Regions from separate parts of the Desulfitobacterium sp. LBE genome, predicted to be linked through region 4. Evidence: riboswitches for the same ligand, from Rfam matches in the RefSeq annotation. Region 4 holds a riboswitch; each other region holds the start of a gene.

Region 1 (3,670 bases), 1.2 Mb from region 4:
CAGGATTGTAATGATCCGGATGGACATGGGAGGAAAAAACAGTGATCTGCTTATGGCTGGGCAACTGGACTTGACCTTGATAATAGTCAAAGACAAGGAACTCCCTATCGGTTTCCACGATGAAACCACTGTGCTGAATATACTCAATACGAAGTCCTAGCTTTTCGAGGGGAGCTTTCATAAAAATCACCTCATCTAAAATGATCGGAAGATTGTGTTCTCTATAAAAAATTACTATAATATGGATGAATATGCAAGACAATAGAGAGTCTCGTCGATAATTAATTCTCGGAAAAGAAAGCGTGTCTAAAATAAACGAAGGGGATGATGGCCATGAAATTTAAATTTACACACAATAATATCAATGTGCTGAACCTGGAGAAAAGTCTTAAATTTTACGAAGAGGCATTAGGGTTAAAGGAAGTCAGGCGTATAGCTCCGGAGAGCGGGGAATTCATTATTATTTATCTGGGGGATGGGGTAACCGCTCATGCCTTGGAACTTACCTGGTTAAGGGATAGAACAGAACCGTATAATCTGGGCGATAATGAGTTTCATCTGGCCTTAACGGTGGATGATTTCCAGGGAGCTCATGAACACCATCAAAAAATGGGCTGCATCTGTTATGAAAATGAAGCCATGGGGATCTATTTTATCAATGATCCGGATAACTACTGGCTAGAAATTCTCCCCAGTTCTATGGGATAGGATAAGGCACAGAGAGACACCTCTCCGCAAGGGAGAGGTGTCTCGTAGTTTGTCATCTATGCGAAAACTATCATTGAGCAGACTGAGCTCCACCGAGAGCTTATTTATTCTGAATGACGGGGATGGGCTCATCAGAGGCTTCATCCAGACGATCTTCCCATAGATACTTCCTGGTTTCCGAGACAATAACTCCGCTTAAAAGAAGGAGTGCCACAAGGTTGGGAATAGCCATCATAGCGTTCATTGCATCCGCCAAATCCCAGACGAATTGCAGAGTGACCAAAGAACCGGCTAAAACAGCGAGAACCCAGAGGAGGCGGTAAGGGAGGATGCCTTTTTTGCCAAAGAGGTATTCCACAGCTCTTTCACCATAGTAAGACCAGCCCAGGATGGTAGAGAAAACAAAGGTCAAAAGCCCGAAGGTTAAAACGATAGGGCCAATTACTGGAATCTGGCTAAAAGCCATAGAAGTTAAATCACCGCCTTTTAACCCTTCGGCGGCGGTCGGGTTGCTAAGGACACTGCTGACCACGACCAGACCGGTCATTAAGCAGACGACAACGGTATCCCAGAAGGTACCGGTGGCTGAGACGAGAGCCTGACGGACAGGATTCCTGGTTTGAGCGGCGGCAGCGACGATGGGGGCGGAACCCAAACCGGATTCATTGGAGAAAAGACCCCGGGCAATTCCGTAACGGGCGGCCATGATGATACTGGCACCGACGAATCCGCCGCCGGCTGCAGTGGGGGTGAAAGCCGATTCACAGATCAAGACAACGGCGGGCCAGACATAGGAGGCGTTTATAATCAGGATAATGATACAACCAAGGACATAGGCAATCGCCATAAAGGGGACAAATTTTTCACAGACCCGGGCGATCCACTTCACTCCGCCGATGATTACAATTCCGGTGAGGGAAGCTAAGAGAAGACCGGTAATGATAGGGTTGACGTTAAATTGAGAATTCAGCATGCCGGAAATAGAATTAGCCTGAGTCATATTGCCAATACCAAAGGCGGCAATAGAAGTAAAGATACAGAAGAGTACAGCCAGCCACTTCTGGCCCAGGCCTCTTTCCAAAGCATACATAGGACCGCCCAGCATGGTGCCGTCAGCGGTTTTAACCCGGTATTTCACCGCCAATAAGGCCTCCCCATATTTGGTGGCAATTCCGAATACCCCGGTGAGCCAGCACCAAAGTACGGCACCGGGGCCGCCTAAAGCCACGGCCGTAGCTACCCCGACGATATTACCGGTTCCGATGGTAGCGGCGAGAGCGGTGGTCAGAGCTCCGAATTGGCTCACATCGCCGCTGGCATCAGGATCCTTCGTAAGAGATAATTTGATCCCCTTAAAAATATGCCTTTGAATACCACGAGTACGCAACGTAAGGAATAAGTGCGTGCCAAAAAGCAAAGCAAGCATCGGTGGGCCCCAGAGATAGTCGTTCAGCCAGACGATAAAATTATGCAAGGCATCCATTGAGTGTTCCTCCTTTAATCTCTCTTTTCGCATCTCTCTGCACATCTCCGTTGCGGCAGCCTCCCGCAAAAGGATGGCAATTTATATATAAAAAGAGTCAATCCTTAGCGATTGACTCTGAATATTCGGACGATAGGTACAAAAGTAAGAGATTGCTCTGTAGCAGTCCCTGTTCCTTCTCTGTCCTTTTGCCTGAGAGATTTAACAACACGTCATTGTATTGCCCCTTCGGCGCTCTAATCGAGTCTCTCCAGAGTGCTGTCAATTTACGGTCCCTGACTTATTCCAGTCACCTGAAAGTTTCAACTTCTTCGGCGGGCCGTGCCCTTCTCCCGTAAATCTCATCCAGCATTCCTATGCAGTTTTTCGTAAATTCCAGATTGCCACCGCATTTTCTGGAATTGTATCTATAATTATAATTACCGCTCCCATTTTATTCAAGAATTATTTTTGGGAATATGCCTAACATTTACTTATTATAGGAAATAGTATATAATTAGAATGGTTTAGTGATTTTCCCTTTTTTGAAGTACATAAACTTTTGACAGCGGCTATCTGGCGATAGTCGCTCTATATTTAGCTATTCATCATTAGAAAAGGAAGGTTCAGGAGAAATGAGTAGAAAGATCAGTATTACAGCTGTGGACCGTGAGCGTCTGCTCAAACTTATCAATAAGGAAAGAGAGTTTGGCAGCGCTAAAAACAAGGATTACTTAAAAGATCTTGAGCATGAGTTAAATGGGGCGGATGTGGTGCCTTCTGAAAAGATCCCAGGGGATGCCATCACCATGAATTCCAGAATCTTGCTGAAGGATCTGGAGACAGGGGAAGAAACCGTCTATACTTTAGTGTATCCTGAGGATGCCGATCTTCTGGAGGATAAGATTTCAATTCTTGCTCCCGTAGGGACGGCTATTCTGGGCTATCTGGAAGGAGATATCATCGACTGGAAGGTTCCCGGCGGTGTCGTCCGCTTTAAGGTGGAAAAACTTCTTTATCAGCCGGAGGCTGCGGGAGACTATCATTTATAAGCAGCAATGGGTGAAGGACGAGAATTCGGGTAACACTACTGGAGAGGTCTTCCGTTACAGTAGGAGATAAGATTCCCTAGGAAAGGTTGGTATTCGTGGATAACGAGAATAAATCCTCTAATTTTTTACGCAGCATTATCCTTGAGGATTTACGGGAGGGAAAGGTAGAAGAAATCACGACACGGTTTCCCCCCGAGCCCAATGGTTACCTGCATATTGGGCATGCTAAATCCATCTGTTTGAACTTTGGTTTGGCCGACGAATTCAAAGGAAAAACCAATTTGCGGTTTGATGATACGAATCCGGTCAAAGAAGATACTGAATATGTAGAATCCATCAAAGAAGATGTCAAGTGGTTGGGGTTTGACTGGGACAACCTCTTTTTCGCTTCCGATTATTTTGCGGAGATGCATAAGCGGGCCGTTCTGCTGATCGAAAAGGGCAAAGC
Region 2 (3,670 bases), 2.5 Mb from region 4:
CTATAACAGGGAAGATAACCAATTGGTCAATACGAATGTGAAGCCGGATTCTAAGGTGGAGATGATCAGGTTGACCCAATCTCAATATCTGGATTAAAGGCGATAAACAGGCGAAAACGCATCCGCAATTTGGGATGCGTTTTTGTTTGGAAACCAATCCGCCAAACCATAATATATTAAAAATAGGGGAGGGGAGAGAGTTTTCACGATCTATTCAGCATTACGCCCGGACAGCCTGGCTCCCAGGTCAAAGGCTTGCCGGCAATCCTGAGGGAATCGCTCTTGGCGCACCTGGGCTTTATGCTGCTCATTAAATCGGGAGGATGCATAGTTGGAGTAGTTGTCAAACTGATAGGTATCTGTGGCCAGGAGATATTCGGAAGGTCCATTAAGGAGTTCGAGGCTGCGGGCATTGGCTTTAAAAACCGCTTCGTAACCAAGCTGAGGCAGGAAATCTTCGGGAACATTCATCGTGTAGATAAAACCTGAGGCCACTTTTCTTGGGAAAACAGTACGCTGGCCTTCATTATAGGAAAGAAGGGAGAAAAACAGCCGCTCCAGGAAGGAGCGCATTTCTCCGGTGACATTGCCAAAGTAAATGGGCGAACCCAGCAGCAGGGCATCGCACTTCAGCACTTCTTTCAAAAGGGGGGTCAGCTCATCTTTAAGGACACAATGCCCTATCCGGCTGGAGTTCTTGCGTTTGCACCCAAAGCAGCTGATGCATCCTTTATAATTCAGATCATAAAGATGAAACAGGTCTGTTTCGGCACCTACAGATTGCGCTCCTTCAAGGGCTTTATGCAATAATGTAGCCGTGTTCCATTGCTTGCGGGGGCCGCCATTAACAGCAATAACCTTCATAGTCAATACCTCAACTCCTTATGTTAATGGGTTTGCTTAATTGAGCAGTAATTTGCCTTCACTCCTATTATATTAGGGAGAGTCTTAAAAACAAAGGTTTGCAATTATGAGCAAGGATGTTTATAATACTGAAAAGAAGTGAATAACTGGATGAGGTTTTCAGGAGAACAGGGTAAGCTAACCATGATGAACTGAAAACGGACAGAACTCTGGAGAGTTCCGCAAGGACGCCGAAGGGGCAAGACAGCAAAGCTGTTCAATCTCTCAGGCAAAAGGACAGAGCGCATAGTTTGTGAACGATGCTAAGGCAGGCGATAACTGCCAATAAGCGGGTTCGCAAATGCTCGTGTACCGGAGTCAAACTTAAGATTTGGCTTTTTTTTATTGGTGAAAAGAAAGGAAAAAAAACAAAAAAGAAAAGGGGTAAAGAAAAATGAGCTTAGAACCAACCCGTGATACGTCCAATCGCGTGATTATTTCCATCTTAGGCAAGGATCAAATAGGAATTATCGCCTGGCTGACCGGGCGCTTAGCTGAAAAATCCATCAATGTACTGGATCTCAGTCAAACCATTCTCCAGGGTTTTTTCACCATGATTATGATCGTGGATGTTACTCAATCCACGGCCTCCTCCTTAACCGAGCTCACCAAGCAATTGCAAAGCGAGGGAGAAGCCCGGGGCTTAAAGGTCAATGTCCAGCATGAAGATATTTTTGAATTCATGCATCGAGTATAGGGGGGATTATAGTGAAAATGCATCTGGCTCCTCAGGAAATACTGCAAACCATTGCAATGGTGGAAAATGAGAATTTAGACATCCGTACCATCACTATGGGCATAAGTCTGTTGGACTGTGCCGGAGATGATGTACAACAGGTGGAACAAAAAATCTACGATAAAATTACCCGTCAAGCTGAGCATTTAGTCAGCGTAGGGGAAAGCTTAGCCGCTCGTTACGGCATTCCTATTGTCAATAAAAGAGTCTCGGTAACTCCGGTGGCCCTTTTAGGCTCCAACTTTAATCCCGAAGAAATGGTCCGCTTGGCTAAAGCCTTAGACAGAGCGGCCAAGACGGTGGGGATTAACTTCCTGGGAGGTTTTTCCGCCCTCGTTCAAAAAGGCTTAACCAAGGGAGACCGCTCCTTAATTGAAGCGATTCCCCAAGCCTTGGCGGAGACAGAGTTTGTCTGCTCCTCGGTGAATATCGGTTCCACCAAATCCGGAATCAATATGGATGCTGTGCTGAGGATGGGGGAAGTCATCCTGGACAGCGCCCGGCGGACAGCGGCTCAGGATGGCATCGCCGCAGCCAAGCTCGTGGTCTTCTGCAACGCCCCGGAGGATAATCCCTTCATGGCCGGTGCCTTTCACGGAGTGGGAGAGCCGGAGGCGGTGATCAACGTGGGGGTCAGCGGTCCCGGCGTCGTTGCCCATGCCGTCAAGAAAAGCCCCCAGGCGGATTTGGGAGAACTGGCCAACCTCATTAAACGAACCTCCTTTAAGATTACCCGCATGGGAGAATTGATTGGCAGAGAAGCTTCCCAAGCTTTGCAGGTTCCCTTCGGCATTGTGGATCTTTCCCTGGCACCGACCCCGGCTGTGGGAGACAGTGTAGCAGAAATTCTTGAGAACATGGGACTGGAACGCTGCGGCGCCCATGGGACCACGGCTGCTTTAGCCCTGCTTAATGATGCGGTGAAAAAAGGAGGAGCCATGGCATCCTCCCATGTGGGCGGTTTGAGCGGAGCCTTTATCCCTGTCTCCGAAGATGCAGGCATGATCGAAGCCGTGGAAGTCGGCGCCCTGAGCATTGAGAAGCTGGAGGCCATGACCTGTGTGTGCTCGGTGGGATTGGATATGATCGCTATCCCCGGAGATGTGGAACCGGAAACCATCGCCGGGATTATCGCCGACGAGGCTGCTATCGGCATGATTAATAAGAAGACAACCGCGGTACGGGTGATACCGGCCATCGGCAAAAAGGTGGGGGATCGGGTTGAGTTCGGCGGACTGCTGGGCAGCGCCCCGGTGATTAAGCTGAACCCCTTCTCTTCCCGTGAATTTATCCGGCGGGGCGGCAGAATTCCTGCCCCCATAACCAGTCTATCCAACTAAAATTGTCCTTTGCTGAAAAAGAGAATTGGAAAGTGATTCCAATCACGTTTTTTTAGGGTAATTCAGGTTAGAATAAGTCATAAGCAAATGATTGAATCATAAGCAAATGGCCTGCAGGAAAAAGGGGGATTTTATAATGGCACAAATTATGAAAAATATTGAGTTTTCCCAAGTTCTGGACCTGAAAGAGCTGATTACTTACCAACAGGGACAAGTGATCAGCCGCACCCTTGCTCAGACTCCTATCGTCAGCATTACCCTATTTTCCCTGGATGAGGGGGAGGGAATCAGCACCCATACCACTTCGGGAGACGCCATGGTGCAGATTCTGGATGGCGAAGCGGAAATCACCATCGGGGATAAGCTGTTGACTGTAAAAGAGGGAGAGACCCTGATCATGCCCTCCGACGTTCCCCACGGTTTGGAAGCCAGGAAACGGTTTAAAATGCTTTTGACGGTGATTAAGTACTAGGAATAATATTTTGATGAGGCAGACGCGCTGGTCTGTCTCTTAGCTAAAGACGTGGGGATGTAGCTCTAGCACTGTGGGAAAGCGCTTGCCTCGCATGTAAGAAGTCGTGGGTTCGAATCCTATCATCTCTATCATGAAATAAATGACGGTATAATATCTGACCATTTTTAGGTATGTTCAGATTTATACCGTCTTTGTTTTATTAACAGATATGTCTAC
Region 3 (3,670 bases), 2.0 Mb from region 4:
CACCATGACCGATTATCCGTGGGCATCATCAGCCACGTGGATTCGATCAAGAACAGAGTGCCCGTCAAGCTCATGGTCACACCTGCTCAAGCCGGGCTGGGCGGGAGCAAGGTGGCCATCGAAGTCAGCTAGCTTCTCGAGCCCCAGTTTTTGGTGAGTCTGGCCACAACCCCACCCAGAATGATCAAGGCCAAAATATTGGGGATGACCATTAAGCCGTTAAAAAGATCGGCCAAATTCCACACCAGGTCAACCTTGAGGGCGCAGCCAACACCTACAAACACAGCAACCAGTATGGCATAAAAAGGAACTGCTTTTTTTCCGAAGAGATACTTTACATTGGCCAGACCGAAAAAGTACCAGCCCATAATTGTAGCAAAAGCAAAGAAAAGGACACAGATGGCAATAATGACATAGCCGAATTGACCAAAGACCTGGGCATAAGCAGCCTGAGTCAGTTGAATTCCAGTGACGAATTCACCGTTGGCATCGGCAGAGCCCAATACACCTGAAGTTAAAATGGCCAGAACAGTTAAGGGCAGTAAAACAATGGTATCGATAAAAACCCCCATCATGGCGACAAGGCCTTGATCACAAGGGTCTTTGACACGGGCCAGAGCATGGGCGTGAGGCGTTGATCCCATACCGGCTTCATGGGTGAACAAGCCCCGGGCAATGCCGAAACGGATGGCCTGCTGCACGCTTACCCCCAGGACACCCCCTAAAACCGCCTGAGGATAGAAGGCGCCCACAAAAATATCATGAAAGGCAGGGATAATGTTAGAGAAATTTGCGCCGATAACTACAAAGGATGCCAAAGTAAAGAAAACTGCCATAAAAGGAACCACTTTTTCCGCAACGGCAACAATACGCTTAACACCCCCCAGGAAAACCAGCAAGCAAATAAGTGCCAATCCTATCCCGATGATTTCTGAAGGAATCCCGAAAGCGGTTTCCATGGCCCCGCCCACAGAATTGGCCTGAACCATATTGCCCATGAAGCCAAGGGCCATGATAAGCAAAAGGGCAAAAACAGCGGCAACCACCCTACCGGTCCGCCCCTTGATGGCGGCGCGGATGTAATAGACCGGTCCGCCCACCAGCTCGCCGTTTTTCGTGGTTTTATAACGCTGAGCAAGAGTAGCTTCGGCATAAATGGTAGCCATGCCTAAAATTGCACTCACCCACATCCAAAATACGGCGCCGGGGCCGCCGGATACCATAGCGGTAGCCACACCCGCCAGATTTCCTGTACCAATCTGGGCGGACACCGAGGTGATCAGAGACTGAAATGAGGTCATGCCTTCCTTATCGCTGGCTGCATTACCTCTCAAAGTAATAGAGCCGAAGGTTAGCTTAAAGCTCTGTTTGAACAGGCGAAATTGTACCCCTTTGGTAAGAATCGTAAAATAAATGCCCACACCACAAAGAAGAAGAATTAAAAAGACATCCCATAATACTGCGTTGATGCTGACGACTAAATTAGAAAACCATTCCATGCTGAACACTCCTCCTGATGCATTGTTTGTTGACAAATAAAAGAGTCAAACCATAAGCATATGGTTTGACTCTGGATACGCGCAAAAAGGCCCAAAAGTACTTGAGCACAGATTCTCTGTTCTTTGGCCTGAGAGATTAGCCCGAGGAATTCGAGCCTTACACCTTCGGCACCCAAAATGGGATTCTCCAGAGTTACATCCATTCATAGTCCTCACCTGAAATACCAGGCACCTGAGAGTGTTACTCCTTCGGCAGGGCGCAGCCTTTTTCCTACAAACTTCATTTGTCGATATTATGTTGTGTTTCTATGTAACATCATATTTCAAGATGCTATCACATTATTAAAGTTAAGTCAAACAGAAGTTACTTAGCTTTTGAAGGTGGATTGGGCGGATGAAAACAACCCATAAAAAAGGGCGTAAATAGTTTTGCGACGCCCCCGTTTCTTGGAGTTAAACCAAGATTCGAAACCGGTTTCGAATCTGGCAAGCCCTTCCTCCAACATACCCTCTCAAATCATCTGACCGGGTGTTGACCAGCCAAATTCTGGGGCTGGCATTCCGGGCAGAAATACACTGAGCCCCCCAGGTAGCTTTCCTTAAGGATTGTCCCGCCACATTGCTCACAGTCCGTTCCTGCTGTATTCTTTGACATCTTTGTCTTGTATCCCCCGGAAACTCCGAACAAATCTTTTTCCGTGTCACGGCCGCCAAGCTTTGCCATCTCATTCAGCACTTTCATAACCGCCTGAAGCAGCTTATCCCGTTCCCTTTCAGCCAGGGTGACTATTTTGCGTTTCGGATGGATGCCCGCTTCAAAAAGAATATCCTGCAGCGTACCGTTGCCGATGCCGGGAAAACGTTGCTCCGTGGCCAGAAAGGCCTTGGCGCTGAGGGTTGGTTTGCTTTCTGAAAAGAGGCGGAGGTAATAATCGGGGAAATCCTGGGCAAAGGGGGAGATAGAGTTCCTGCTGGCCAGGTAATAGTGATTGTCATAGCTGCCGTCGTGCGCAAATATTCCGCCGTACATGGCCACCGTAAAAACCAGGGCCTGCCCGTCGTCCAGCTCCATCATCAACTGATAATTCCCCGGGGCTTTACCGGCCGGCATAAGACGGAGATTCACCCCGTCGTTGACGCACAGTCTCCGGCCATTGTCAAAAATCAGTTCCGCGAAGATGCCGAATCCCTCGGCCCCGGCAATCCTGCTGCCGGAAAGTGCCTTGTCATATTCTTCGGGTTCGCCGCTATACCAGCAGAATTTATGAGCTTTTGTGGGGGGCCATACTTTCAGGATACGCCGGTTTTTCACACTTTCGTTCAGCTGCCTGGTCAGAGTGAGGACTTCGGGTAACTCCAGCATAACTTTACTCCCTTCCTGCCTGATAGTCTATATTGCTCTCTCGGGCACACTTGAACAGCATGCCGTAATTAAGCCTGCGCAGTTTTCCGTTCTGGATAAAGTTGGTCCCGCACTGACGGAAAGAAAAGCTGACGTTATGCCGCATACACTGCTCTCTGACCGCCAGGGCCCAGTCATAATCAAAAGGTCTGGCATTGCGGTCATATTCCCCGCCCACGACGACTAACTCAATGTTCTCTAAATACTTTTCAATATCTATCGCCTCAAGCATGGGCTGAAGGGCGATATTTTTGTGTTTGATAGGCAGCTTTGAAAAAATTTCCAGACGTTCATCCGCAGTTTGCTGGTTTTCCACCGTACAGCCCACCGTGACATTCTCATACCCCTCACCCCAGTCATCGGGAAGGCACTGGGAAAAGCGCTCAATCCTCTTAGTGAGAAAAAGAAAGTGCAGATCAGGGCGCTCTTTCATCATGCTCCAGCATTCATTCCGCCAGGGGTCAGCCTCCTCAAGGAGGAAGTCGGTTGAAAAACAGCAATAAACAAGCTGCCCGGATTTCATGATGTAGTGGCCTTGTTTGTTCACAGCCACAGGGGCGTTGAATTTGGCGGACTTCACAATCAGATTGGTGTCCATCCCTCTTTTGATGTCCCCTTTATGGATATAACAGAATTTACAGCCCTCACTGTAGCGGTGACAGCCCCGCCATGGATTCCAGACAGCCACAAGTCCAACTCCTTACCTTATTCCCGTGAAATATTCCCATTTAATATGGATTTTATTTTAATGCAATATAGATTTTGATCT
Region 4 (3,670 bases):
CTCTAAAAAATAGCATTTCTTCAATATTTCCATTAAACAAGACTTGGGCGGTACCATCTGCTCAAGTCTTGTTTAATGTATCTAAAACGATAACGTTTATTATTAAGGGCAAATCCATGGACAATAGTTTGAATACTTAGTATTATATTTAGTGATGAAAACCAGTGGATTTATTTGTCTAATTTTTAGGATCAGGTACTAAATTACACTTGATTTTCTTCTGGGATTTTGAATTAAATGCTCAAATTAAGACCTGCAGAGGTGGGAGTGAAGAGAATGAGGCTTACAGAAAGTCTGGCCAACCGGATTGTGGATTTGATTTATACCGAAAGTGGGTTTCATGGCATTGTTTGTGACGCTGCGGGGACCATTATCGCCGATTCGGCTAAACAGCGGGTTGGCATTGCCCATGCGGGTGCACACCGCATCATGACGACCTCTATCCAAGACATTAAAATCACTGCGGAAGATGAAATGAATTCTCAGGGAAAACAACGGGAAGGCATGAACATTGCTATTGTCCTCGAGGGGGAAAAGCTGGGGACCTTTGGCGTGGCCGGCCCTTTGGATAGCGTTAGTCCTGTAGCGAAGGTCACAGCGGCGATGATTGCTTTTTTACTCCGGGATGAGGAGCTGAAAGAGGTTCTCAAGGCTCATGTGGAGAGGATGGGAGAGGCTCTGGAACAAGCGGCTGGGGCTATCCAGGAAATGGCGGCTTCCTCGGAAGAGGTGGCGGGGGTGAGCCAGACTGTGGCTACGGTAGCCCAGAATGCCAAAGAGCATGTTAAGGCCACGGAAGGTGTCACCGAATTCATTCGCCGGGTGTCGAAGCAGACCAATCTTTTAGGGCTTAATGCGGCCATTGAAGCGGCCCGTGCCGGAGAACAAGGAAAAGGATTCTCGGTAGTGGCGGGAGAAGTGCGCAAGCTGGCCGATGAAAGCAACCGTTCAGCCAATGAAATCAATAATTTGTTGAGCACCTTTCAGGATACCATGGAAGAGATCGCCAATGGGGTGTTTCAAAACAATGTCATAGCTCAAGAACAAGCTAAGGCCACTCAGGAGATTGCTCAGATGGTGGAGGAGCTGCAGCAGGTCGGCACTGAATTAAACGAGCTGGCCCACAAGCTGTAAGAAATAATCATCGGTGGTTTGTCAAGGATGATGGCAATTGGATAGGATAGGCAATTGTACATTTAATTATTTAGTATAAATGGGATATTTGTGTAGACGAAAATCGGTTTGCTGACTATAATAAAAGCAGGTAAATATAGTCAATCTATATCAGGTAAAAATACATATGGCTTCGAATGATTCCAGTAGGAGAGACTCAACATCCTGAGCGCCGAAGGAGAAACTTCCTGAATGTCGCCTGTTCAGAAAGGGAAACTCTCAGGCAAAAGTACTGCTGGAAGACGAAACTCTGGAGAGCTTCTCAGCGGAGAACACCAAAGGGGTAGCCCGCAAGCAAAGGGTAAATCTCTCAGGTCAAAGGACAGAGGTAGCGCGACGTGCTATTCTCTGTTTTTTTATTTTACCCATTTCTTTATTTTCCCTATGTTCAATAATGTTTTTTCCGGTTTTGGTTAATACTCAATTCTAGGGAGGTGTCCTAAGTGACGGAACTAAAAAGAACACCACTGTATGAGCAGCACCGCCAGGCCGGTGCGAAGCTCATTGATTTCGGCGGCTGGGAAATGCCGGTTCAATACGCCGGAGTCATTGAGGAGCACAAGGCCGTGCGCAGCAAAGCGGGGCTTTTTGATGTCTCTCATATGGGTGAGGTGGAGTTGAAGGGAAAGGATAGCCTTGCTTTTTTGCAGTACCTATTGACCAATGATGTGTCGCGAATTCAGGATAACCAGATTCAGTATTCCCCCATGTGCACCTCTGCTGGGGGTGTGGTGGATGATCTGCTGGTGTATCGTTATAGCCGGGAGCATTTTTTGCTGGTGGTCAATGCCTCCAATACGGATAAGGATTTTGCCTGGATGCAGGCTCAAGCTGAGGGCTTCGAAATAAGTCTGGAAAATCGCTCCGGGGACTTTGCTCAATTGGCTTTGCAAGGCCCTTGGGCGGAGAAAATCCTGCAAAAGCTGACAAGTATGGATTTAACACAGATCAACTACTATTGGTTTAAGCATGGGGAAGTGGACGGAGTCCTTTGCCTGATTTCCAGGACAGGTTATACCGGGGAAGACGGCTTTGAAATTTACCTGCCTCCCGAGCATGCTCCCCGGATGTGGGAAAGAATTCTCGAGGTTGGAGGGTCGGAAGGAGTTCAGCCCATTGGTCTGGGCGCCCGGGATACTCTCCGTTTTGAAGCCAGGCTGCCTTTATACGGCAATGAACTGGGGCCGGATATCACACCTTTGGAGGCTGGACTAGGGTTTTTTGTCAAGCTGGAGAAGGATAACTTTATCGGTAAAGAGGCGTTATCAGCCCAGAAGGAAAAGGGAGTGCCGAGAAAGTTGGTAGGCCTGGAAATGATCGAACGGGGCATAGCCCGCTCCCATTATCCCCTTCAGAAAGAGGGTAAAGAAATCGGCTTTATTACTTCAGGTTCTTTTTCACCTACTTTAAACAAAAACATTGCCCTTGGCTTGATTCCCCCGGAGTATGCTCAAATAGGGGAAACCTTGGCTGTGATCATTCGTGGGAAAGCCGTTAAAGCCCGGATTATTCCTTCACTGTTCTACAAACGGCAGGGGTAAAGCGGTGCGAAAATCGTCCTCGCCGGGCAAGGCAGGTTTTAAGTGCTACAGAGCACTGGGGATGTTAAAAAACACGATTAAATGGGGTTAGGGACCTGTTCCTTTTCCCCGCAAAATAAGGAGGATGATAGTATGAATCCAGTAGAATTAAAGTACAGCAAATCTCATGAGTGGGCTAAGGTCGAAGGAAATACTGTGACTTTGGGGATTACGGCTCACGCTCAGGACAGCTTAGGAGATGTGGTCTTTGTGGAGCTGCCTGATAACGATACCACGGTGGTGGCCGGGGAGGCCTTTGGAACCGTTGAATCCGTCAAGGCCGTGTCGGATATGATTGCTCCGGTCAGTGGCAAGGTTATCGATTATAATCAAGAGGTGCTGGATTCTCCGGAACTTCTCAATGATGATCCTTATGGTGAGGGATGGCTGATTAAGGTGGAAGTGGATGATCTGACGGTATTGGATGAACTCTTATCAGCCGCGGAATATGAGGCGTTTCTTGCGGAGGAGGGCCAATAAATGAATTATGTGCCGAACACGGTGGACCAGCAGGAACAGATCCTCACCCGGATTGGCGTGGGCTCCCTTGAAGAGCTTTTTGCGGATATCCCGGAAAGCGTTCGGCGCCAGGCCCAATTGAAGATTCGGGAAGGGCTGTCTGAGCTGGAACTGGTAAAATATATGGGCAGGCTGGCTGCAGAGAATAAAACGGTGGAAGAGTATACCTCTTATCTGGGAGCGGGGGCTTATGAGCATTTTATCCCCAGTTATGTGGATCAGCTCTTGCTGCGCTCGGAGTTCTATACGGCCTATACCCCTTATCAACCGGAGATCAGCCAAGGGACCTTGCAGGCCATCTATGAGTTCCAGACCCTTGTCTGTGAGCTGACCGGAATGGACGGGGCCAATGCTTCCATGTATGATGGGGCATCGGCCCTCGCCGAAGCAGCTTTAAT

What was found. Region 4 has a riboswitch for glycine ahead of gcvT (glycine cleavage system aminomethyltransferase GcvT). Riboswitches for the same ligand answer to the same signal wherever they lie in the genome.
Region 1: linked by a shared signal. The riboswitch ahead of DESLBE_RS17120 (sodium:alanine symporter family protein) and the one ahead of gcvT (glycine cleavage system aminomethyltransferase GcvT) in region 4 are both predicted to bind glycine.
Region 2: linked by a shared signal. The riboswitch ahead of DESLBE_RS11005 (ACT domain-containing protein) and the one ahead of gcvT (glycine cleavage system aminomethyltransferase GcvT) in region 4 are both predicted to bind glycine.
Region 3: linked by a shared signal. The riboswitch ahead of DESLBE_RS13120 (sodium:alanine symporter family protein) and the one ahead of gcvT (glycine cleavage system aminomethyltransferase GcvT) in region 4 are both predicted to bind glycine.

The regions. Positions count from the first base shown of each region.
Region 1 is NZ_VLKD01000001.1:3,593,064-3,596,733, forward strand. Features, by position in the region: gene DESLBE_RS17110 (MBL fold metallo-hydrolase) at 1-181, opposite strand, end outside; gene DESLBE_RS17115 (VOC family protein) at 325-708, shown strand; gene DESLBE_RS17120 (sodium:alanine symporter family protein) at 809-2,191, opposite strand; glycine riboswitch at 2,362-2,455, opposite strand; gene rnk (nucleoside diphosphate kinase regulator) at 2,806-3,222, shown strand; gene DESLBE_RS17130 (glutamine--tRNA ligase/YqeY domain fusion protein) at 3,318-3,670, shown strand, end outside.
Region 2 is NZ_VLKD01000001.1:2,322,048-2,325,717, reverse strand. Features, by position in the region: gene DESLBE_RS11015 (hypothetical protein) at 1-97, shown strand, start outside; gene DESLBE_RS11010 (flavodoxin family protein) at 211-864, opposite strand; glycine riboswitch at 1,064-1,154, shown strand; gene DESLBE_RS11005 (ACT domain-containing protein) at 1,298-1,600, shown strand; gene DESLBE_RS11000 (PFL family protein) at 1,612-2,979, shown strand; gene DESLBE_RS10995 (cupin domain-containing protein) at 3,116-3,451, shown strand; tRNA gene DESLBE_RS10990 (tRNA-Ala) at 3,505-3,582, shown strand.
Region 3 is NZ_VLKD01000001.1:2,753,220-2,756,889, reverse strand. Features, by position in the region: gene DESLBE_RS13125 (SMC family ATPase) at 1-132, shown strand, start outside; gene DESLBE_RS13120 (sodium:alanine symporter family protein) at 129-1,499, opposite strand; glycine riboswitch at 1,606-1,700, opposite strand; gene DESLBE_RS13115 (DNA-formamidopyrimidine glycosylase family protein) at 2,017-2,862, opposite strand; gene DESLBE_RS13110 (DUF5131 family protein) at 2,867-3,589, opposite strand; gene DESLBE_RS13105 (GyrI-like domain-containing protein) at 3,642-3,670, opposite strand, start outside.
Region 4 is NZ_VLKD01000001.1:4,803,045-4,806,714, forward strand. Features, by position in the region: gene ileS (isoleucine--tRNA ligase) at 1-6, shown strand, start outside; gene DESLBE_RS27365 (sugar diacid recognition domain-containing protein) at 277-1,134, shown strand; glycine riboswitch at 1,311-1,418, shown strand; gene gcvT (glycine cleavage system aminomethyltransferase GcvT) at 1,617-2,714, shown strand; gene gcvH (glycine cleavage system protein GcvH) at 2,847-3,233, shown strand; gene gcvPA (aminomethyl-transferring glycine dehydrogenase subunit GcvPA) at 3,234-3,670, shown strand, end outside.